DNA from 4 places in the Caballeronia eucalypticola genome. Region 4 is predicted to be linked to each of the others. Evidence: predicted binding sites of a transcription regulator. Region 4 holds the regulator's gene; each other region holds the start of a gene.

Region 1 (6,021 bases), on a different contig from region 4:
AGCGCCTTTCAGGCCGCTGATCGCTTGCTTGACGCGAATCAATGCAACGCCGCCGCCCGGCACAATGCCTTCTTCGACGGCCGCACGCGTTGCGTGCAACGCATCGTCAACGCGGTCCTTCTTCTCCTTGACCTCGATCTCGGTCGCACCACCCACCTTGATCACCGCGACGCCGCCCGCCAGTTTCGCCACGCGTTCCTGCAGCTTTTCGCGGTCGTAGTCGGAGCTTGCCTCTTCGATCTGGACGCGGATCTGCTTGACGCGTGCCTGAATATTCTTCGTGTCCCCGGCACCGTCGATAACGATGGTGTTTTCCTTGCCTACTTCAATGCGCTTGGCCTGGCCCAATTCCGCCAACGTCGCCTTTTCCAGCGTAAGACCGGTTTCTTCAGCAATGACTTGTCCGCCAGTCAGGATCGCGATGTCTTCGAGCAGCGCCTTGCGACGATCGCCAAAGCCCGGCGCTTTGACTGCCACCGTCTTCAGGATGCCACGGATGTTGTTCACGACCAGCGTCGCGAGCGCTTCGCCTTCGACGTCTTCCGCGATGATCAGCAGCGGTCGTCCCGCCTTCGCCACCAACTCCAGCACCGGCAGCAGATCGCGAATATTCGATACCTTCTTGTCGTGCAGCAGCACAAACGGATCATCCAGGACGGCGACCTGCTTGTCCTGATCGTTGATGAAATAGGGCGACAGGTAACCGCGATCGAACTGCAGCCCTTCAACCACATCGAGTTCGTCGTCGAGCGACTTGCCGTCCTCGACCGTAATCACGCCTTCCTTGCCCACACGGTCGATCGCTTCGGCGATCCGCTGACCGATCGATTCCTCGCCATTCGCCGAGATGGTCGCGACTTGCGCGATTTCCTTGCTGGTCGTGGTGGGCTTGCTGATCTTTTTTAGTTCTTCAACAGCGGCGATGACTGCCTTGTCGATGCCGCGCTTCAAGTCCAGCGGATTGAGACCCGCAGCCACGTATTTCAGCCCTTCTCTTACGATCGCTTGTGCCAGCACGGTGGCCGTGGTGGTGCCGTCGCCAGCGTCGTCGCTGGTACGCGACGCGACTTCCTTCACCAGTTGCGCACCGATGTTTTGCAGCTTGTCGGCCAGCTCGATTTCCTTCGCGACCGATACGCCGTCCTTCGTCACGATCGGGGAGCCGAAGCTGCGCTCCAGCACGACGTTGCGGCCTTTGGGCCCAAGCGTTACCTTCACTGCATTGGCGAGGATGTTGACGCCTTCGACCAGCTTCGAACGCGCGGTGTCGCTAAAGACAATTTCTTTGGCTGCCATTTCTGAAGCTCCGTTATTGTTGGGTGACTACGGCGACAATATCTTCTTCGCGCAGCACGAGCAGTTCGTTGCCGTCGACCTTGACCTGCTGGCCCGAGTATTTGCCGAACAGCACGCGCTCGCCGACCTTCAGGTCGGGTACGATGCGCTTGCCATCGCTATCACGCTTACCGGGGCCGACGGCAATGACTTCGCCCTGGTCCGGTTTTTCAGCGGCGCTTTCGGGAATCACAATGCCCGATGCGGTTTTTGTTTCCTGGTCGAGACGCTTGATGATGACGCGGTCGTGTAGCGGACGTAGGCTCATGGTTGGATTCCATTGTGGTGGATGACTAGCACTCCTCTAAGTTGGGTGCTAACAAGAATCGAGTATAAGAATCTGCGGTGGCTCGATCCAATAACGAATACGTGAAACGTTATCGGGGTTTGGCATTTGGCGAGCGACCAATCGTGGGCGTGTGAGCAATGCTTCGGAGCGATTCTACGAAGCTGCTTCGGCGCACGACGTTTCGGATATGCTCAGTAGTACTGGGTTGGTTCCCGATTGACAGCCGGTGTGGTTGCTCTTGCAACGCAGCCACCGGCAAGCGGCCTTTGCGCAGACGGGTCAACTCGCCGCGCGTTTGCGACTAGCCTGAGCGTAGCGATTCTCGGGACGTGAAAGCCCCAGGTTCTCACGCAGCGTCGCGCCTTCATACCCGGTGCGAAACAGTCCGCGCCGTTGTAATTCCGGCACCACCAGCCCGGCGAACTCGGTCAGCCCGCCAGGCAACCATGGCGACATGATATTGAAACCGTCCGCGCCTTCTTCCTCAAACCATTGCTGTAATTGATCGGCAATACTCTCCGGTGTCCCCACGACCTGTTGATGTCCGCGGGCTCCCGCTATGCGCAGGTAGAGGTCGCGAATGCTCAGGTTCTCGCGGCGCGCCAGATCGAACAGCAATTGCTGCCGGCTCTTGCCGCCATTCGTTTCCGGCAGGTCGGGCAACGGCCCGTCGATGGGATACTTCGACAAATCCACGCCACCGGTCATTTTCGACAGCAAGGCGAGGCCGACATCGGGATGAATAAGGTCCTGTAGCGCGTCGAACTTCGCGCGTGCCTCGTCGTGGGTCCTGCCGATCACCGGGAAGATACCCGGCATGATCTTGAGATCGTCGGGCTGCCGGCCGTATTTGGCGAGCCGTCCCTTCACGTCCCCATAGAATGCCTTGGCTTCGTCCAGGGTCTGGTGCGCAACGAAGATCACCTCCGCGGTTTGCGCGGCAAGCTCGCGGCCGGAATCCGATGCCCCCGCTTGCACGACCACGGGCCAACCCTGCGGCGAGCGGGCGACGTTGAGCGGGCCACGCACTTTGAAATGCTTGCCGCGATGGTCGAGCGTATGGAGCTTGTCGGCATCGAAATACACGCCGCTGTCACGGTCGCGAATGAAAGCGTCGTCTTCCCAACTGTCCCAGAGACCTGCGACGACGTCATAGAACTCGCGTGCGCGCTCATAGCGAACTGCGTGTGCCGGGTGTTGCTCGAAGCCGAAGTTCAGTGCTTCCGTTTCGCTGCTCGATGTAACCAGGTTCCAGCCCGAGCGGCCGCCGCTCAAGTGGTCGAGAGATGCGAACTTGCGCGCGACGTTGAACGGCTCATTGAACGTGGTGGAAACGGTCGCAATCAAGCCGATGTTTTTCGTGACCACCGACAAGGCAGCCAGCAGGGTTAGCGGTTCGAAGTGGTCAGCGCGGGCCGTGCGCGAGAGCGAGGCGAGATTCGTGTCACGGATACCTACGCTGTCCGCGAAAAACACCGCATCGAATTTCGCACGCTCGGCGATCTGCGCGAGTTCAGCGTAGTGCGAGAAATCGAGCCCGCCAGTCAAATGCGTATCAGGATGACGCCAGGCAGCAATATGGTGCCCTGTCTCCATCAGGAAAGCACCTAGCTTGATTTGCCGCTTGGCCTTGCTCATTTGTTTGCTCCACGTCGTTGGGTCGTGCGGATAGGGGGATGCATATTCTTGGGCGTTGACACGTTTTCAACAATCAACAATTTTTGCTTTGCATATTCGGCGCAACGGCTAATGGATCGCTAACCGCTCCATAAGCCCCGGCAAATCCTATCGTCACGCCACAAATACATCCGCGAGGTTGCCGCTCAGGCCGTCGGCGGTCAGCGTATGGTTGTGCACACGTTTGTTATAGATAGTCACCTGCTTCAATGTGACGAGGTCGATGATCGGCAAATCGCGACCTACGATCTGTTGAAACTGCCTGAAGTAATCCACTCTTTTATGCGGATCGTTTTCCACCGCCGGGGTTTCCAGCAGCCGGTCGACCTCCGGGCTTTGATAGTGTGTTGCGTTCGAAAACGGTACGCCTGCCTTGAAGTTGTGCGACCAGTAGAGACGTTGCACACCGACCATCGGATCGAAGGTATTGCCTAGGAAATTCGGGTCCAGTGACCGTGTACACGCGGTCGAATAGTCTGAGTTAGGTACGGGCTCTAGGCCGCCGCCTCAACGAAGTAATGAAGGAATCTTTATCATCAACCGCAGATCGGTCAGCCAGTTCGAACGGTGCCCGCTTACCGTCCATCTTTGCAGCAGCGCACATATAGAAAGATGAAATCGATAGAGCAATACCGCGAGCCCGCGACTACATTATTGTGCTGCTCAGGTATCGCTTAAGTAAATCGCCAGGTATCGCACCGGGCGAACAGAGGGATCTTCACCAAAGCGATTCGCAGATCGTAAAGCTCAACCAGATGTTCGCCGATCCGTATGCGGCTCAATTATCGATTCGCCACGGACGATGCCCTGGTTCAAGGAGCCCTGCGCTTTACGCTATTAAAAGGAAATAACAAGCATGAATGCACCATCTGAAATTACCGCGACGTCACAGCTGGATGCGGCGCTTGCCGCGTTGCCAGCGTTGGCGAAGGAGCTAGGCCGGGACGCCGCGGCGCGCGAGGCACGACGTGAATTGCCGTTCGATGGTTTTGCGTTGTTTCGCAAGTCCGGTCTTGGCTTGCTGCGATTGCCAGTCGAATGGGGCGGACTGGGCGGCTCATTGCCGGAGTTGTTCCAGGTGATCGCGACCCTCGCTGCGGAGGAATCGAACATAGCCCATGCGCTGCGTATCCATTTCGACCTGACCGAGTCGCTCCTGTTATCGCCGCGTGCAGCGTTCAACGACACTCAGATCCAGCGCTTGCTGGACGGTGCAATATTCGGCGGTGCGTCGACCGAGCGGGGCACATCGCGGCCCGGTGAAATAGGCACGATCCTGCGGCGCGATGGCGACGACTATCGTGTCACGGGAAAGAAATACTACTCGACCGGAACAGCATTTTCCGACTATGCACGTATCAACGTGCAAGATGAAAACAACAACAACGTGGTCGCTATCATTCCGGTCACCCGAGCGGGCGTCCAGATACTGGATGACTGGGATGGCATGGGCCAGAGGATGACCGCCAGTGGCAGCCTGGTCCTCGACAACGTACAAGTCCACGCGAACGAAGTCGTGCCAAGAGGCGCTTCGACCCTGGCAGGACGCCATGGCGGCGCATTGCGTCAACTGCACCTCGTTGCAGTGGCTGCGGGCATTGTCCGCAATATTCTTGCGGATGCTGAGAACTATGTGCTCAAGCATGGACGCCCGGTGCTGCACAGCCCGGCGGCATCTGCGCGAGAGGATCATTTCGTCCAGCAAGTGGTTGGCGATCTTGCGGCTCACAGTCACGCGATTGATGCGCTGGTCGAGCAGAATGCACGCGTGCTGGATCGGTCGGCTAATGCCATCCGCGCCCAAGCTGACAACGCTGAAGAACTGGTATTGCAAGGTGCGTTGGCCACGGCCAAGACACAGCTGGTGGTTAGCAAGCTGGCGTTGCATGCGGGCGAGCGCTTGTTTGAGGCAGGCGGCGCTTCCGCCACATCGCGTGTGCACAATTTCGATCGTCACTGGCGCAACTTGCGCACGATCTTCAGCCACAACCCGTTGTTGCACAAAGCGCGAGTGATCGGCGGTTATCAGTTAAACAGCGACACCACGCATCTGACCGAAGGCCGCGTGTTCTGAAGGTGTTCTAAGTGATTTCCAACGCTCCGCCAAGGGCACGAGGATGGTTCCATTCGTCTCTCAGCCGGCATTCTTCTTCAAGGATTTCCAAATCGTGAGCCAAGACCTTTTACTGCTGCTTGAGCCGGGTTTCACCGATCCAAAATATCCGGGTGAGCGTTTTATCTGCCCGGATGGCGCACCTATTGAAGGCCTGCTGGCCAGCGATCCGGCAAAGACCTCGCGCCTTGATATTCACCGTCTGCCATTTGCGCGCCCGCGTGAGGCCGTCATCGCTGCCCTGGATGAGGAGCACCAGAGCTTGCCCGTGCTGATTCTGGGAGACGAACATCCGGTGCCCGCCGGCGCACATACGCTCGGCGACAAACACTTCGTGACCGACACGCGTCGAATCCTGGATCTGCTTGCCGAGCGTCATGGTTTTCCAAAGGTGCATTGACCGGACCGTTGCCAAAGAAAGGCCCCGGTTTTTGAACTGGTCCAGGAAGGCTGGACCCCGTTGCTTTCGGTTGTCGCGCCAGACAAGAAACCGTCTGCGGAATTCAAGAGATTTGTCGCAGCGCGACTATCTGCAAGTTCTTCTTTAGAAATAAGTTTTTGTTGGTTCGAATTTCCTTCCTGTTCTCGCATAGTGGCAATTGATGGC
Region 2 (6,021 bases), on a different contig from region 4:
CTAGAACGAATGATGGCAGATGTTCGCTTCGAGCCATTCGGCGATTCGTTTGACAATCTTGCATGGTGCTTCCGGGCGCTTGGCATCGGATCACTGGGAATATCACTGTTCGGATACTTCGTCTCGACACTCGGACTCTTGCTTGCAGTTTGGCGCTCGGGCGTAGCCAGCCTGAGTTTTATTGAGCTTATCGTCATCTTCTTTTGGCTATTTGACCAGACGGTATACATTGGATTGCCTTCAAAGGAAATCGTCATTTCGTCGGCGATTCTGCTGATCCTGCTGTGCAGGGATTGGCGATTCGTCATCCTCGTTTTTATTGTCTGTACGGCGGTTGTTGCGATTTTCTTTCGTTCCTATTGGGCCATCACGCTTGTTCCGACGCTGTTGCTCTATTTTGGCGCCCCTGTACTGCGCAAACCACCGCTTCTCCTTCTGTTGGCCGTCGTAATGTTTGTCTGCGTGGCAATCGACTTCCGCATTCAGTATGGTGAAGCGCTAGACTTTGCGCGGCAGTCGGTGAATGAATGGAGGGATCCGAGCGAGGTCGCATCGCTGATCGTGCAAATCATCCCGGGGGGCAACATCGTCTCAGACGTTAGCAATACTATGCTCATCCTGGGTACATTTTTACTTCCATTGCCGTTGATCCTGTCAGGCGTCGCAACGCAGACCCTTGGCGGCATATGCACATTTTTTTCGCTGGTCTACATGTTCGGCCGCTATCAAAAAAGAACGGTACTCGGGGAGCCTGGCCGCTTTGATAGATTGTGTTTTTGCTTCACTGTCAGTTTTCTCGCGACTCAAGCGATCTTCGAGCCAGACTACGGATCGTTTCTCCGCCATCTTTCACCAATTTCGCCGCTCTTGCTGTATTTATTGCTTTCATCGAAAACTGTTAAGCAGTCCGACGCATCTAAGTTAATGGAAGCTGGGCGCGGCCGTCTGCATTTCAGCCCAAGGGAACGCAGATGGATTAAATCCTCCGATGGTTAATGATTCGCCCTACGACAGATTTGTCCTATAACTTTCAGTTGACCGCCAGTCCGCGAATACGCTACTTCGCTTTCGATATGGGATTGTCTACCATGCTGAATGTCACCAAGCCCGCATTGCTGGTAGCGGGCCGCGGGACAAGGTTCCTGCCCGCTGCTGGAGCAAGTCCCAAGGCATACTGTCGGTCGTCGACGAACCGCTGATCCGCACGCTATCAAGGAGAAGATTGCTGCCCGCATGACCGAGATGATCTTCGCGACGGGCGAGAGCAAGCGCGCGATCGAATGTCGTTGGACGCGTCCTGCTAGATCGGGCCGAACTCGAGTCGTACAGCAGACGGACGCTTGCTCGAGCTGGCACGCCGCATCAAACCGGCCCATGCCGGCAGATTCGAAGCGTCGGGCCGAAGTACATGGTTCGGCCATCGGGCATCTGTGGCGGGAAAGCTGACGAGGGACCGTTCGCCGTGATTCGCGCTAAGCGCAAGTGGGAATTTCTCGAAGATACGGTTTATCGTGCGTGGTCGAAGCAGTTTGCGCTGGTCGAGCGGCGCTATCCGACGGCCGGATCTGCGCGGCATCTGTCTGATCGCGACGATGTTACGTATCTATTTTATGCAGCAGTGCTTCATTTTGTTGGACCCAGAAATGGAAGAAGCGTTGTTTGAGGTGCCACTGTATCGCGAGTTTCCCGCTCTTAGCGCGGGCATGACACGTTCGCCGGATAAAGCCCATTTTTTTCGGCTCCGACATCAGCTCGCAAGGCATGGACTGGCAGCTCAAACGCTCGCGGCGGTAAATGAGACTGTGAGGGGAAAGACGCTTGATGCCAAAGGCTGGTCCGCAGTTGATGCCATCTTGCTCGGCGTGCCGGAGACAGTTCTGGAACTCGGGATCCAGAATGAAGTCTTCGTCGGAAGGGTTCGAACTATGCTTGCAAACGTTTCGACAACTTCAGCTTGCGTTCATTGCGTTCATTAACCCACTGTTGCGCTTCACCTTTGAAACCACCAAAAAACTGATCGCCGAGACCTATTTTGAAAATCTTCGCCGACGAAAAAGGTACCTACTGCGGCATGCAAGACAGGATCGTGCCGCCTGTTGCTGCGCCCGCTAGACCGATTGATGAGTCTGCCGCCTTTTCGATTTTTCATGAGAAGTGGTGGCTCGATATCGCATCCGATGGGCACTGGAGCATGGCCAAAGTCAAGCATGGTAACCAGTTGCTGGGCCAGTTGCCTTACTGTTCCACCCGCAGGGGCGGGTTGCGCATTTCGCATTTGCCGCCGCTAACGCACACGTTGGGTCCGATCATCAAACCCATGGGCCTTGATGAGCCTCGCGAACAGCATCATCGCCAGACCGTGACGTCGGCACTTATTGAACAGCTTCCGGACTTTGACAGCTTCTATCAGCTGTTCGACCCGCGTATTGAAGATGCGCTCGCTTTTTCCCTGCACGGGTTTGCGGTATCCGTGCGCTATACCTTCCAAGTTTCACCAGAGCGCACGGTTGCCGAGGCTTGGGCACGGATGCATAGCAAAACCCGGAACGTCATCCGTAGTGCCGAAAAGAAGCTGACAGTCGCGCCGGTCGCCACGCCGGATGAATGCGTACAGTTCTATGAGGCAAATCTGATTGAACGTTCGCGTAAGAACGCATACGGAAACAGCGTAATGCGCCGACTAGTCAATGCGTTCGTCGATCGGGAAGCAGGGCAATTGCTAGGCGCGTACGGCCCCGGAGGGCAACTCGTCGCTGCGATCGGTCTTGTATGGGACAGGCACGCGATGTACTACCTAATGTCATCACGCGAAGCCGGAGCGCACAGCGGCGCGATCAGCCTGCTGATCTGGGCGGCAATGCAAGAAGCACTCAAGCGAAAACTGACATTCGATGTCGACGGCTTCTATAGCGTTGGCACCTGCAAGTTTCTGGAGGGATTTGGAGGTACGTTGAAGCAGCGTCTTTGTGTCGAGCGCGCGAGTACGCTGTTCTCCGTTGCGCGTACTCTGAGGCGCCGGATCGTAACCGACTCGGGGACAGGGTTTTCTTCCCCAAACCTGTAACTCAGCCATTTGATTTGGTCGAGCCCGCGCATCCGTTGGCGCAGGAGCGCGATCTTCTCGTACAGGCGCACCGTCTTCACATCGAAGCCTAACTCCGATTTCCGGCACTACGTTCTCCGGTTTTGCCTCACACGAAAGTTATGGGATCTGTCATGCTGAGGACGCTTTCGGCGCGGCGGTGCCACAAACCCGATCCCCAACTCGATCTCGATAGCCATCAAACAGCTTCAGTTGTTAATACAGCCAGCGACTACTCGCTTTTCCAGCCGAAGCCCCGCTGATTCCGAGATCGACCCATGTGGCATCAAATCTTTTTTCCATCCGGCCTTCGATGAAGCTGAAGCACACGCGGGTATGTCCTGCAGCGAAGTATTCACCCAAGCGCGTAATACCGGATTGATCAGTTTTACCGTTCGATTCACCGGCTGCGACGGGTGTCGCCGAAACACCGCTTCGAGCTTGCGCAATAAGGCTGTGCGCTTGTGCTGCTCGGGGCGTGTAAGCACCTAAAAAGCCGGAGCGACGACTCTCGTCGTTAGTTGCAGGAAGACTAGGGATAAGCTGCGTAGCCTATGGCTTTCAAAGACGTCATGGCGCCGTTAAACTTCTGATTTTGCTGCAAATTTCCTCGATTTCCCGTTGCTGTTATGGCAAAAAGTCGTTCAGGTTTCGGCGAATTTCTACAGTGGCTCCATATTATTTCTCGCCCCTCCTCACACTCCCTTCTTGAAATTACCGGGCGGTGTGCCATATACTTGGCACTCGTCGCACGAGAGTGCTAACAGTTTTCCGGCCGGTGGCCTTGTGGCTCATCGGACGGGTTTCCCGCGTTTTTATAGTCTCAGTTAGAGAGGAGTGTGTATGAACCTTCGTCCTTTGCACGATCGCGTCATCGTTAAACGTCTGGATCAGGAAACCAAGACTGCCTCGGGCCTCATCATCCCCGACGCTGCTGCTGAAAAGCCGGATCAAGGTGAAATCTTGGCCGTCGGCCCGGGCAAGCGCGATGACAAGGGTACGCAAAACGCCCTCGACGTCAAAGTGGGCGATCGCGTGCTGTTCGGTAAATACGCTGGTCAGACCGTTAAGGTCGACGGCAATGAACTGCTCGTGATGCGCGAAGAAGACATCATGGCCGTCCTGGTCAAGTAATCAGCTTCAAGCCCATGGCGCTCCGGCCGGCGCGATCGAACCGCTTTTGCGAGTCTCGTCCGGCCCGGTAAAAGCCAGAAAACTGAAACGAATCAAGGAGTTTGAATATGGCAGCTAAAGAAGTCGTATTTGGCGATATCGCCCGTGCAAAGATGGTTGAAGGTGTGAACATCCTGGCCAACGCGGTCAAGGTCACGCTGGGCCCGAAGGGTCGTAACGTCGTTCTGGAACGCAGCTTCGGCGGCCCGACGGTCACGAAGGACGGTGTCTCGGTCGCGAAAGAAATCGAACTGAAAGACAAGCTCCAGAACATGGGCGCGCAAATGGTGAAGGAAGTTGCTTCCCGCACCAGCGACAATGCCGGCGACGGCACGACGACGGCAACGGTTCTGGCTCAGTCGATCGTCCGCGAAGGCATGAAGTACGTTGCATCGGGCATGAATCCGATGGACCTGAAGCGCGGCATCGATAAGGCAGTGACCGCTGCTATCGAAGAATTGCGCAAGATCAGCAAGCCTTGCACGACGAACAAGGAAATCGCTCAAGTTGGCGCGATTTCGGCTAACAGCGATTCGTCGATTGGTGACCGTATTGCTGAAGCAATGGACAAGGTCGGCAAGGAAGGCGTGATCACGGTTGAAGACGGCAAGTCGCTGGAAGACGAGCTGGACGTGGTTGAAGGCATGCAATTCGACCGCGGCTACCTGTCGCCGTACTTCATCAACACGCCGGAAAAGCAAACCGCGATTCTCGAAAACCCGTTCGTGCTGCTGCACGACAAGAAGGTGTCGAACATTCGTGACCTGCTCCCGATTCTGGAACAAGTTGCGAAGGCTGGCCGTCCGCTGCTGATCATCGCTGAAGATGTCGAAGGCGAAGCTCTGGCAACGCTGGTTGTGAACAACATCCGCGGCATCCTGAAGACCGTTGCCGTGAAGGCTCCGGGCTTTGGCGATCGTCGTAAGGCCATGCTGGAAGACATCGCGATCCTGACCGGCGGTCAAGTTATCGCGGAAGAAACCGGCCTGACGCTGGAAAAGGCTACGCTGGCTGAGCTGGGTTCGGCTAAGCGCATCGAAGTGGCGAAGGAAAACACCACGATTATCGACGGCGCTGGCGAAGCTTCGGCAATAGAAAACCGTGTCAAGCAAGTTCGCACGCAAATCGAAGAAGCAACGTCGGATTACGACCGTGAAAAGCTGCAGGAACGTGTTGCCAAGCTGGCTGGCGGCGTTGCAGTGATCAAGGTTGGCGCTGCTACCGAAGTCGAAATGAAGGAAAAGAAGGCACGTGTTGAAGACGCACTGCACGCAACGCGCGCAGCTGTGGAAGAAGGCATCGTGGCGGGCGGCGGCGTTGCGCTGATCCGCGCTCGTCTTGCACTGAAGGACTTGAAGGGCGACAACGCTGATCAAGACGCCGGCATCAAGATCGTGCTGCGCGCGATGGAAGAGCCGCTTCGCCAGATCGTCACGAACGGCGGCGAAGAAGCCAGCGTCGTGGTGGCAGCAGTTGCAGCCGGTACGGGCAACTTCGGCTACAACGCGCAAACCGGCGAGTACGTCGACCTGGTGGAAGCCGGTGTCGTGGATCCGACCAAGGTAACGCGTACGGCACTGCAAAACGCGGCATCGGTGGCAGGTCTGCTGCTGACGACTGACTGCGCTGTGTCGGAACTGCCGAAGGACGATGCTCCGATGGGCGGCGGTATGCCAGGCGGCATGGGCGGTATGGGTATGGACATGTAATTTCGGGCCTGGCCTGAATTACAGGGCAACGCGGGCTTCTTTCGGAGCCTGGCGTTT
Region 3 (6,021 bases), on a different contig from region 4:
ATCTGCAGGAGGCACTGTAATGTTGCAAAAGACTATCCCACTGGATCTACCGGGATCGCACGATGACCACGGCGCGTCGAATACGGTGCTGGGGTTCTGGGTGTACCTGATGACCGACTGCATTATCTTTGCGTCGCTATTCGCCGTGTTCGCTGTCATGGGCCATCAGTTCGCGGGCGGCCCGACCGGTCAGGACCTGCTCGAGCTTCCGCTCGTCATGCTGGAAACTTCCATCCTGTTGGTGAGCAGCATCACGTTCGGCTTTGGCATGCTAGCCGCTCAGAAGGGCAAGTCGGCTGCGCTGCTGGCGTGGCTCGGCGTTACGTTCCTGCTCGGCGTGGTGTTTATCGCGCTGGAAATCCACGAGTTCAGCACGCTGCTCGCGCAGGGTTACGGCCCTGACCGCAGTGCGTTTTTGTCCGCGTTCTTCACGCTGGTCGCGACGCACGGTTTGCACGTAGCCGTTGGCCTGATCTGGATGGTGGTCCTGGCGGTGCAGGTGATCGGCAACAAGAAGATCACCCCACGCGATCTGACGCGCCTCACGTGTCTCAGCCTTTTCTGGCACTTTCTGGACATCGTGTGGATCTGCGTCTTTACCTTTGTTTATCTGACGAGCGTCGTATAAATGGCAAACGCACATTCAATCGATACCGGCGCGGGCCACGGCAGCGTGCGCTCGTATGTCATTGGCTTCGTCCTGTCGGTCGTGCTGACGGCCGCAGCCTTCGGACTGGTCATGCAGCAGATGTTTGGGCCGACAGAATCGATCATCGCCATCGCGGTGCTCGCATTCATCCAGATCCTCGTGCATCTGGTGTTTTTCCTGCACATGAACACCTCTTCGTCGCAACGATGGAATCTGCTCTCGCTCGCATCCGCCGTGCTGGTGGCGGTGATCCTTATCGGCGGGACGTTGTGGGCGCTCCATAACGTCGGAGCGCACATCATGTCGCGCTGAGTTCGCAGAGAGTCTTTGCTGACTTGACGCATGGCGGCGCTAGAGGGAAACCTCTGGCGCCGCTTTTTTTGTTGGTGGCAGCAGGCCGACGGTCAGGTCCATTCGAGCAGGCAAAGAAAAGCCCGCCGTCTTGCGACGGCGGGCTTTCAGGTTTTCACCAATTCTTCGATACATAGAGCCTGGGCGCCGCCAAAACTCAGCGGCAAACCCAAAGCCCTAAACGCTTAAGCGTACTCGTGCAGCGCCGTGCGCATTTTCTTCATTGCGCTGGCTTCGATCTGACGAATCCGTTCAGCCGACACGCCAAACTCGTCCGCGAGTTCATGCAGCGTCTTGCCGCCCGAGCCGTCGTCTTCCACTTCGAGCCAACGCGCCTGAACGATCCGGCGGCTGCGTTCGTCGAGCGATTCGAGCGCGGTCGACAACCCTTCGCTTTGCAGCTTGTCGAACTGGCGCGACGCCAGCACGTTGGTCGGCTCGTTGTGCGAGTCGGCCAGATACGCGATAGGTGCGTACGATTCCTCGCCGTCGTCGATCTGACCTTCCAGCGCGATGTCGCCGCCGGAAAGACGCGTTTCCATCTCGGAAACTTCCTCGCGCTTCACATTCAGCTCTTTCGCCAGGTTATCGACCTCGTCCGGCGTGAACGCGTTGTGTCCGGTCTTGTGGCTGCGAAGGTTGAAAAACAGCTTGCGCTGCGCCTTCGTGGTCGCCACTTTCACCGTGCGCCAGTTACGCAGGATGTACTCGTGAATCTCAGCCTTGATCCAGTGCATGGCATACGACACCAGCCGCACGTTCTGTTGCGGATCGAAGCGTTTGACGGCTTTCATCAAGCCGATATTGCCTTCCTGAATCAGGTCGGCATGGGGCAGCCCATAACCCAAATAATTGCGGGCAATCGATACCACCAGCCGCAGGTGCGACAGCACGAGCTGACGAGCGGCATCCAGGTTGTCGTTGTCACGGAATTCGGTGGCGTACTGACGTTCTTCCGACGGCGTTAGCATCGGAATCCGGTTGACAGCCGAAATGTAGGCGTCGATGTTGCCGATCTGGCCGGTCAACATGGACGACTGCGCAAACGTCAGCGCACCTGCCGAAGCGGCCTTGGCCGGCGCCGAGTGTCCAGTATTCGGGAGGGTCATCGCATTGGTCACGCTGGTGTGCTCCTTATCAACAAAAAACCCGATGAAAAACCGGGTCTAGCAGGATATTAGCACTCTGCTATTTCGAGTGCTAAAGATTAGAGGGGCGATATGTGGGCAAGTTCCCATACGCTATTAGAATCGTTCCTCCAATAGCTTATAAGCGTTTTCCCTGATTGTTGCAAGATGCGAAACGCTTCCTCCGTCAAACTTACCGAAAGAAATTTGAAAGTTTTCGCACGAATTACCCGTCATTCAGGATTCGACGAAACTTAATTCCGTGTTTTCGCCATTCAGCAGAACTCTTCTGAGCACATTTTTGAGACCGTCTCTAAAATGGCGATTTGCTGCGACTGCGGCACGCCCCGTCTTGTGAGAATCCAGCCCCGGAGTATTCATGCAGAAGAACAAAAGTGTCTGGCAAAAGCGCTTTTCCTACGGTGCCTTGTTTGGTGCGCTCGTTTTGGCTTCGGCCACCGCCCGCGCCGATCAATTCGGTTTGCAGATCGCTGGCGGAGTGGCCGACCACGATGTCCGGAAGGCCGATGTCGGCGCAGTCTGGGATCCCAACTGGACGTGGTGGGAAATCGGCGGTTTCCACTTCACGGTTGTGGGCGAAGCGCACGTGGCCTACTGGGATATCCGCGAAAGCCAGGCATCGCATCCGGGCATCTGGGAATTCGGCTTTACGCCGGTGTTCCGGTTCATCAAGAGCTCGGGATGGATCCGGCCCTACGTGGAAGCGGGCGTTGGCGTGCGACTCCTGTCGCATGTCCGCGAGACCGAGACGCGGACCTTCTCCTCGTCCTTCCAGTTCGCCGATATGGTGGGCGTCGGCGCTCAATTCGGGGCGCACCAGAACTATCAGGCGGGCTTCCGGTTTCAGCATTTATCCAACGCCGGTTTCGAACACCCGAATCCTGGTATAAATTTCAGCCAGATATATTTGCAATACAACTTCTGACGGGGACCGCGTCCATCGGTTCCTCAAGCGCGCGAGGAATCGACGATGCCGGCACAACCCATCGACACGCCCATTGAGGCAATCCGTGAACTCGAGCGCGACCGTTTCCGCGCGATGGTCGACGGTGACGGCGAATTGCTGGACGCGCTGCTGGCGGAAAATGCCAGCTACGTTCATACCAATGGCAAACGCGAGACGAAGCGGCAGTTTATCGATGCCATCACCGCGGGGCGCCGGCGTTATCGGCAGATCGAGATCCAGTCGCAGGAGTTGATGCCGGGCGGGCGGGACACGTGGATCGTGTATGGGCGAGCGTTGCTCGAGATGGAGTCGAAGAACGGCGCGCTGTTGTTTCCGATCGCGTACACCGCCATTCACATTCAAGTCGATGGGCAATGGCAGTTGCTCGCGATGCAGGCAACACGCGTGGCGCTGGATTAGCACCGCTTCGACACCGTTCGGTTGGGCGTCGCGGTTCGGCTGGCGGGCCGGCGCCTTGTGAGCGGCAGCCGTCATGTCGACACCGGTTGTCGTGTTTTATCGCCTGCTTCGCGAGTTTCCCTCTGTCATTCAACTACTCGGCTATGCTTTCCAGAAAAGCTGAAGGTCCTCACGCAGCTACCGCTTCGCTTTCCATTTCCTTGCGCCCTGCCCAGCGCACGCGATTTGCCGCGCTGACGATGGCATCGGCGACTGCCTGAGCCGCGTTCGCATGCACGGCGACGCCGAACCGCATCGCTTGATCGCCAATCCGGCAGCCAACGAACACCGCCGTCTCACCTTTCGCGGTCGCGGCGGTTTCAAACGATGCCACCTCGATCGCGACACCCGCGACACTGGCAACCGCCGCGGCGACGGCTTGCGCGTGCGCTTCATCGGCGACCGCGGATACGGGCAGCTTCACGTGGCGTCCATCGAAATGCAGGGTTGATGCATCTGCTCGTGATGCCGGTCCTTGTGCGTCGAAGTATTCGCGCTTGAACAACGCGCAAATGGCTTCGCCGGACACTTCCGCGCCCGATGCATCGGCGACTTTCTGCACGGCATGGCTGAATTCGATCTGCACGCGGCGCGGCGGCGTAAAGCCCAGCCCGCGTTCAAGCAGAAACGTCGCGCCGCCTTTACCCGACTGGCTGTTCACGCGGATCACGGCGTCATAGCTCCGACCAAGGTCGGCAGGGTCGATAGGCAGATACGGCACGTCCCACACCGTACCCGTCTCACGCTGGGCAAAGCCCTTGCGGATAGCATCCTGGTGCGAGCCAGAGAAGGCCGTGAACACGAGATCGCCGGCATACGGATGACGCGGATGCACGGGAATCTGGTTGCAGCGCTCGACCACGCGGCGCACGCCATCGATATCGGAAAAATCCAGCCCTGGGTCAATGCCCTGCGTGTACAAATTCATCGCGAGCGTGACGAGATCCACGTTGCCGGTGCGCTCGCCGTTGCCAAAAAGACAGCCTTCGACGCGATCAGCGCCCGCGAGGATCGCAAGTTCCGCCGCAGCGACTGCCGTGCCGCGATCGTTATGCGGATGCACGGAGAGCACGATGCTGTCGCGATAACTCATGTTGCGATCCATCCACTCGACCTGATCGGCGAACACGTTCGGCATGGCCGCTTCTACCGTGGCCGGCAAGTTCACGATCATCTTGTGGTCGGGCGTGGGACGCCACATTTGCGCGACGGCGTCGCAGACTTCGCGGGAAAACGAAAGCTCGGTCATGCTGAACGTTTCCGGCGAATACTGATAGATCCAGTGGGTATCGGGGCGCGCGGCGGCGCACTCCTTGATGATGCGGGTTCCTTCTACAGCCAGCGCTTTGGTGTCTTCCTTGGACTGATTGAAGACGATCTTGCGAAACGACGGCGCAATCGCGTTATACAGGTGCACGATCACCCGGGGCGCGCCTTCCACTGCTTCAAACGTCCGCTCGATGAGTTCACGGCGCGACTGCACGAGTACTTCAATGGTGACGTCGTCGGGAACACGGTTTTCCACGATCAGCTTGCGCACGAAGTCGAAATCCGTCTGCGATGCCGACGGAAAGCCCACTTCGATTTCCTTGAAACCTACCGCTACCAGCATCTCGAAGAATTCGAGTTTGGCGTCAATGCTCATCGGGTCGATCAGCGCCTGATTGCCGTCGCGCAGATCGGTGCTCATCCAGATGGGCGCGCGCTCGATCGTGCGAGTGGGCCATCGGCGGCCGTTGAGGTTGACTTGGGGGAAAGGGCGGTATTTCTCGGAAGGGTTGCGCATCATCATCGTGGGCCTCGGCTGAACGCGTTGTACGCGTGAAAGCGCAGTCGTTGCGAGGCGGTCGAGCGGCCGGCGGCTTGCCGGCATCGTTCCAATGCGCGCTGTACAGGTTCGCGACGTCCCATGGCATGGGTAACGCCGGTGACGAACGTGAACGATGCAAAAGCAGCGTGCATGTGATCCTCGCGTTTTCGAACCGTGGATGAACGGACGAAAGCAGACGACTACGGGTGGTGAAAAGGGAACTGCAAAGGGGAACTACGAAACTGCGGAGGGGACCGCGCGCGGAACGCGCGGCGCCACGTTTAGCGACTTACGCTAGACGTAGCGATAGGGGCCGCGCTAGGCGGCCCTGGGTAATTCGAAGGGAGGGGAATTGGGCAAAGCTCATTGCTGCACATTAGCGTACGGCGTGCGCTTTTGTCAACAGCGACGGTTTCTCGACTGAAGAATGCCTTGGCGAACGCTCTAGCGCCTGACGATGTCAGCAATCAACTCCGCTTGGCGCGCGAGCGCGGGCGGAATGGGTGCTTCGCCGCGCAGTACGGTTTCGATCCAGCGGGCGGTGGTCGCGGCATCGAGCGCCTCGGGCAACGCCACCACGGGCGCGTCCGGCGAGGAGCGTTCCGGCGATATCAGCGTTTCCGCGTGGCCGTCGTGGAACCAGTCCACCTGCACTTGC
Region 4 (6,021 bases):
TGGAAGTGGTGATCGCCACGAGCCGCCACTTGCGGCAAATGCGTGACGCATAGCACTTGCCGGTCGCGGCCGAGTTGATGCAGCAAACGTCCTACGACTTCCGCGACGCCGCCGCCAATCCCCGTATCCACCTCATCGAAAATCAATGTGGGGGTCGGGCTTGCCGTGCTCGCAATCACCGCGAGCGCCAGACTGATCCGCGCGAGTTCGCCTCCCGACGCGACCTTCGCCAGCGGACGCAATATGACCCCGGCATGGCCGGCCACGCGGAACTCGATCTGCTCAAGCCCGTTCGCACCACCCTCTGCAAGCGGCACGAGCGCGACTTCAAAGCTGCCGCCGACCATCGACAACTCCTGCATACCTTTGGTGACCGCCTTGCCAAGCGACTTCGCAGCCTTCGCGCGCGCCTTCGACAATACCGTGGCTTCCGCCAGATAAACCTCTTTCGCCTTGGCTACCGCCGCACGCAGCGCATCGAGATCAGCGGCGGCATCGAGCGCTGCCAGTTGCCGGCGGCGCTCAGCATGCTCCTCGGGCAACGCCTCGGGTTGCATGCGGAACTTGCGCGCGGCCGAATGCAGTTGCTCCATCCGATGCTCGACTTGCGCCAGGCGGTTTGGATCGAGTTCGAGCCGCTGCGCGTAGTGCGAGAGCGAATACGAGGCTTCCTGCAATTGAATTTCGGCGGGTTCGAGCGAAGCCAGCACGTCGGCAAGCGCTGGGTCGATATCGACGAGACCGCGCAACTTCGACACGATCGCCGAGAGCTGCGTGATCATGGCTTCATCTGACTCGGACAACGCGTTCAGCGCGCCCTGCACACCGTCGATCAGACTAGCCGAATGCGACAGCCGATGATGCTCGGCACTCACGTCTTCCCACTCACCCAGTTGCGGCGCAAGCTTGTCGAGTTCGCTCAACTGCCATGCAAGACGCTCGCGTTCCAGTTGCAACTCGCGATCGCGGTTCTGCGCGAGTTCCACCGCATGCGTCGCGTCGCGCCAGACTCTGTGCGCACGAGCTACTTTCTGTGCAGAGTCGAGAAGACCCGCGTGGGTATCGAAGAGTTCACGCTGGGCGTCCGGGCGCATCAGCAATTGGTGAGCGTGCTGGCCGTGGATGTCGACAAGCATTTCGCTCAGTTCACGCAATTGCACGAGCGTGGCCGGCGTACCGTTGATGAACGCCCGCGAACGTCCGGTCGAATCGACGACACGGCGAAGCATGACCGTATCGGCGTCGCCAATAGCCAGCGCGTGCTCGTCCAGCCAGCGCGAGACTTGCGCGTGAATGGAAAACTCAGCGGTAATGTCCGCGCGCGCTTCTCCGGCCCGCACAATGCTGGCGTCGGCGCGCGCGCCGAGCGTGAGCGCGAGCGCGTCGATAAGAATCGACTTGCCGGCGCCGGTTTCGCCCGAAAATACGGTGAAGCCGCGCTCGAACTCGAGGTCGAGCGCGGCGACAATGACGAAGTCGCGAATCGAGAGATGACGGAGCATGGGCGTCTTAAAGTTTCGTGGCGTCGTCGTGCGAGGGATATTCGTTCCAGTGCAGCTTCTTGCGCAGCGTGGCGTAATGGCTATAGCCGACCGGATGTAACACCGGCACGGTATGGCGCGAACGCCGCACTTCAATGGTGTCGTTCAATTCGACAGCAGTAAATGACTGCATGTCGAAATTCACGTTCACGTCGCGTCCGCCAATAATCTGGATATCGACCTGCGAGTCATCGGGCAAAACAATGGGACGATTCGACAGCGAATGCGGCGCGATGGGGACGAGTACAAAACCCTGCAATTGCGGATGCAGGATTGGTCCGGAAGAGGAGAGCGCGTAGGCAGTCGAACCCGTCGGCGTGGCAACAATAAGTCCGTCTGAGCGCTGGTTGTACATGAAGCGCCCATCCACCGACACGCGCAGTTCCGCCATGCCCGAGAAGCCGCTTCGATTCACCACGACGTCATTGAACGCCAGAGCGTGATAGATCGGCCGGCCGTCGCGGACAATGCGCGCTTCGAGCAAGGTCCGCTCTTCACGCTCGAAACTGCCGGCAAGCATCTGCGGCACGAGCTCGTGCATTTCGGCCAGCGAGATGTCTGTAATGAACCCAAGCCGCCCGTGATTGACGCCGATCAACGGCGTGCGATACGGCGCGAGCTGCCGCCCAATGCCGAGCATGGTGCCGTCGCCGCCGAGCACGACCGCCACATCTGCACGCGCGCCAATTTCCTGCGCGGTCAACGCGGGGTAGTCGGTCACGCCAACGTCATGCGCCGTTTCTGCTTCGAACACGACGTCAAAGCCGCGTTTCACAATACACGCGGCGAGCGCCGTCAGCGGCTCCCTGATGCCGGGTGTATTGTTGCGCCCCACGAGCGCGACAGTCTTGAATTGGGTACCTATTTCCATGCCGGCATTACACCATAGGTAAGTGTCGAAAAGAACCGCGTGCCACGTCCGACGCGGCTACGGGTTGTGTATACGCTAAGCGCCGGGCGTGACGGGCAATTGTCGCTAGAATGGTGTGGATCATGAATTGATGACGGGTGAATGACAAAATGACGTCCACCGGCATCGCCTATTTGGTGTGCTCGCTGCTTCCTTACACGTTGAGCTAAAATTTCCCATGCTAGACCCACGTGCCCAGACCCTCCTCAAGACGCTAATCGAGCGCTATATCGCCGAAGGTCAGCCGGTCGGTTCCCGCACGCTGTCGCGTTATTCCGGACTCGAGCTCAGCCCGGCCACCATCCGCAACGTCATGTCGGACCTGGAAGACCTTGGGCTGGTAGTGAGTCCGCATACGTCGGCGGGGCGGATTCCCACGCCGCGCGGCTACCGGCTCTTCGTGGACACCATGCTCACCGTCGAAACGACCGACGACGAAGCCATGACCTCCGCTGTCAAGATCAAGCTGCAGGGCGGCGAACCGGCGAAGATCGTGGCCGCCGCCGCGAGCGTGCTGTCGAACCTGTCCACCTTCGCCGGCGTCATTCTCACGCCGCGCCGCAGTCACATGTTCAAGCAGATCGAGTTCATGCGGCTGTCCGACAAGCGCATCCTGCTGATCATCGTGACGCCGGAAGGTGATGTGCAGAACCGCATCATGGCGACCCAGCGTGACTACTCGCCGTCGCAGCTCACCGAGGCGTCGAACTATATCAACGCGAATTTCGCCGGCTTGTCCTTCGACGAAGTACGCCGCCGACTGCGCGAGGAAATCGACGCGTTGCGCGGCGACATGACCTCGCTGATGCAGGCAGCGGTGGCCGCGAGCGTCGACGAAACGGATCAGGGCGACACCTTGCTGATTTCCGGCGAACGCAACCTGCTGGAAGTCGCGGATCTTTCCTCCGACATGGCGCGGCTGCGCAAGCTTTTTGACGTGTTCGACCAAAAGACGAGTCTCCTTCAATTACTCGATGTCTCGAGCCACGCGCAAGGCGTGCAGATATTTATAGGCGGCGAGTCGAATCTCGTGCCCATCGAGGAAATGAGCGTGGTGACCGCGCCCTATGAAGTGAACGGGAAAATCGTGGGCACGCTGGGCGTGATCGGACCCACGCGGATGGCGTACAACCGCGTCATTCCCATTGTTGATATCACCGCGCGCCTGTTGTCCCTCTCGCTCAGTAGCCAGCAGTAGTGCAATAAGCGCCAACAAGTTGTCTGCCGATGCGGCCCGCAAAATGCTGTGGATCCCTCTGGCAGACAACCCATCTTGCCTTGCCACAGCCCCGTGCACCACTCGGCCGATCGGCCGATGTTGCGTTCCGAAACCCGCCGCTATAATGGGTTTCACTTACTTACACGGGCTTCACGGCCTCTTTCCGTTATGCGCTACGACCTCGAGTTGCCTTCGCAGCCTTCCGCTTCGCATCGCGTTGCGGTGCTGCTGATCAACCTCGGCACGCCGGACGCGCCCACGGCCAAGGCCGTGCGCAAGTACCTCGCGCAGTTCTTGTCGGACCCGCGCGTGGTGGAGATTCCGGCGCTCGCCTGGCAAGTGATCCTGCGGCTGGCCATTCTGCCGTTTCGCAGCCGGGCGTCAGCGAGAAAATATGCCCAGGTCTGGCTGCCCGAAGGCTCGCCGCTGAGGGTCAACACAGAAAAGCAGGTGGAGGGATTGCGGCGGTTGTTCATGGTGAACGACTATCACGTGATCGTTGACTACGCCATGCGCTACGGGACGCCCGGCATTCCGGCCATGATGAATCAACTCAAGCTGGAAGGCGCCGAGCGCGTGCTGCTTGTTCCCATGTATCCGCAATATTCGTCGTCGACCACGGCCACCGCGTTCGATGACGCATTCAACGCCCTACGGCGCGTGCGCAATCAGCCGGAAATTCGCACCATTCGCCAATACGCCGACCATCCGGCCTACATTGGCGCGCTGGCCGAGCAAGTTAGGGATTATTGGCGGCAGCACGGCCAGCCGGACTTTGCGGCCGGCGACCGGCTGGTGCTCAGTTTCCACGGCGTTCCCAAACGCACCATGGATCTCGGCGACCCATATCACGATCAGTGTCAACAGACCGGTTCGTTGCTGATGGCGGCGCTCGGGTTGTCGCCGGTCGAATGCCGGGTGACATTCCAGTCGCGTTTTGGCCGCGCGGAATGGCTGCAGCCTTATACCGCGCCGTCGCTCGCCGAACTCGGTGCGGCGGGCGTGAAGCGAGTGGACGTGTTCTGTCCAGGTTTTACGTCGGATTGTCTGGAAACCATCGAGGAAATTGGCATTGAAGTGCGCGACGAATTCCTGCACGCTGGCGGCAAGGAATTTCACCGGATTCCGTGTCTGAATGCATCGCCGGCGTGGATCAAGGCGCTGGGCGAAATTGTCGCGCAGCACTTGCAGGGATGGCCGGTGCAGGCGCCGCAAACGCTTAGCGCAGCCGCATAGAACGAGCTAATGAACTACCAGATCTCCACCGACCCGGGCGCGCGCCTTCGTATCGACAAATGGCTGTGGGCAGCGCGTTTTTTCAAAACACGCTCCCTTGCCAGCGACGCCGTCGAGAAGGGCCGAGTGCGCATTGGCGGTGCGAACGTGAAGCCGTCGAAGGACGTGCGAGTTGGCGATCTTGTAGAGATCGAGATTGAACACGTGCTTTGGCAAGTGAACGTGCTGGGAATTTGTGAAGTGCGCGGTCCGGCGCCCATTGCGCAGACGCTTTACGCGGAAACGGACCCTGGACGTGAAAAACGTGTGGCGGAAAGCGAGCGGAGGAAGACGTATCGTGAGCCGGCAGCGGCATTGCAGGGTCGCCCGACGAAGCGCGACCGCCGCATTATCGACAAACTTTCAGGTTCGGACTGAAAAAGTGTTCCATGGTGGCCGAGACGCCGCCGTACTCCGTAGTGTGGTCGTTGACCGCACCGGACATACAAATGGTCGTGGTGCCACCAACGAGTACCAACGCGACGATCGCAATAGCAAAGGTCAGTTTCATTGGGCACCCCCTGTAACGCAACAGCTCTGAAAAACGGGCGCTAGAGCGGGCTTGATACGAGCTTTAGCGATAAAAAAACTTGGATTCGGGCGTTCGTAAGGTTAGGGTTAACTAGGGCTCCCGAAGGCATGTTCGAAGTGTAGGCGAGCAAATCAACCGGCTCAATCTGAATCTGATGACGGGCTCAAAATGGTTGTAACCGGTCATTTCTGCAGACTAGAAATAGCCCCGGAAAGCACGTGCAACCCCTTGAAAACGCTTGATTGAGCCTCAGATGAACGGCTTGGGACGAGCGCAGGATGTCCCCGCTTCAAGCGCACTGACCGTCGATTGACCCCGTTGTGTTTTTGCAACGTTGAGTTGGCGGTTATCATCGGCAGCCTTTTGATGAATCGAAACCGCAACGTCGGGTCCGATTTCATCCGTTTTCACCCATTGCAAAATCTCAAGCGACATGGAAAACACGCAAGACAATACCGCGAGCCAAAACCCCACGCCTGCCGACGATACCGCGGCGGCTCAAACTATCCATCAAGCCGGCGCGCCGGACGGGACGTCCTCCCCG

The links. The regulator HrcA, encoded in region 4, represses chaperone genes, less so after heat shock. The targets are predictions, from matches to a motif close to TTAGCACTCNNNNNNNNNGAGTGCTAA.
Region 1: the regulator HrcA is predicted to act here: its motif matches at 1,629-1,655, upstream of ACMX25_RS38770 (co-chaperone GroES).
Region 2: the regulator HrcA is predicted to act here: its motif matches at 3,820-3,846, upstream of ACMX25_RS27085 (co-chaperone GroES).
Region 3: the regulator HrcA is predicted to act here: its motif matches at 2,178-2,204, upstream of rpoH (RNA polymerase sigma factor RpoH).

The regions. Positions count from the first base shown of each region.
Region 1 covers NZ_JBLKRU010000076.1:18,440-24,460, reverse strand. Annotated here, with positions in the region: partial or broken gene groL (chaperonin GroEL) at 1-1,296, opposite strand, end outside; gene ACMX25_RS38770 (co-chaperone GroES) at 1,310-1,603, opposite strand; gene ACMX25_RS38765 (LLM class flavin-dependent oxidoreductase) at 1,904-3,262, opposite strand; gene ACMX25_RS38760 (hypothetical protein) at 3,416-3,706, opposite strand; gene ACMX25_RS38755 (acyl-CoA dehydrogenase family protein) at 4,158-5,375, shown strand; gene ACMX25_RS38750 (DUF3088 domain-containing protein) at 5,470-5,814, shown strand.
Region 2 covers NZ_JBLKRU010000028.1:89,563-95,583, reverse strand. Annotated here, with positions in the region: gene ACMX25_RS27100 (hypothetical protein) at 1-996, shown strand, start outside; gene ACMX25_RS27095 (transposase) at 1,512-1,976, shown strand; gene ACMX25_RS27090 (GNAT family N-acetyltransferase) at 2,033-3,064, shown strand; gene ACMX25_RS27085 (co-chaperone GroES) at 3,926-4,216, shown strand; gene groL (chaperonin GroEL) at 4,324-5,964, shown strand; gene ACMX25_RS27075 (hypothetical protein) at 5,983-6,021, opposite strand, start outside.
Region 3 covers NZ_JBLKRU010000030.1:86,195-92,215, reverse strand. Annotated here, with positions in the region: partial or broken gene ACMX25_RS28015 (cbb3-type cytochrome c oxidase subunit I) at 1-20, shown strand, start outside; gene cyoC (cytochrome o ubiquinol oxidase subunit III) at 20-628, shown strand; gene cyoD (cytochrome o ubiquinol oxidase subunit IV) at 629-961, shown strand; gene rpoH (RNA polymerase sigma factor RpoH) at 1,186-2,121, opposite strand; gene ACMX25_RS27995 (acyloxyacyl hydrolase) at 2,507-3,073, shown strand; gene ACMX25_RS27990 (nuclear transport factor 2 family protein) at 3,119-3,514, shown strand; gene leuA (2-isopropylmalate synthase) at 3,684-5,342, opposite strand; gene ybiB (DNA-binding protein YbiB) at 5,808-6,021, opposite strand, start outside.
Region 4 covers NZ_JBLKRU010000008.1:39,049-45,069, forward strand. Annotated here, with positions in the region: gene recN (DNA repair protein RecN) at 1-1,502, opposite strand, end outside; gene ACMX25_RS11715 (NAD kinase) at 1,510-2,412, opposite strand; gene hrcA (heat-inducible transcriptional repressor HrcA) at 2,630-3,649, shown strand; gene hemH (ferrochelatase) at 3,839-4,906, shown strand; gene ACMX25_RS11730 (RNA-binding S4 domain-containing protein) at 4,916-5,323, shown strand; gene ACMX25_RS11735 (hypothetical protein) at 5,295-5,456, opposite strand; gene ACMX25_RS11740 (hypothetical protein) at 5,727-5,912, opposite strand; gene grpE (nucleotide exchange factor GrpE) at 5,911-6,021, shown strand, end outside.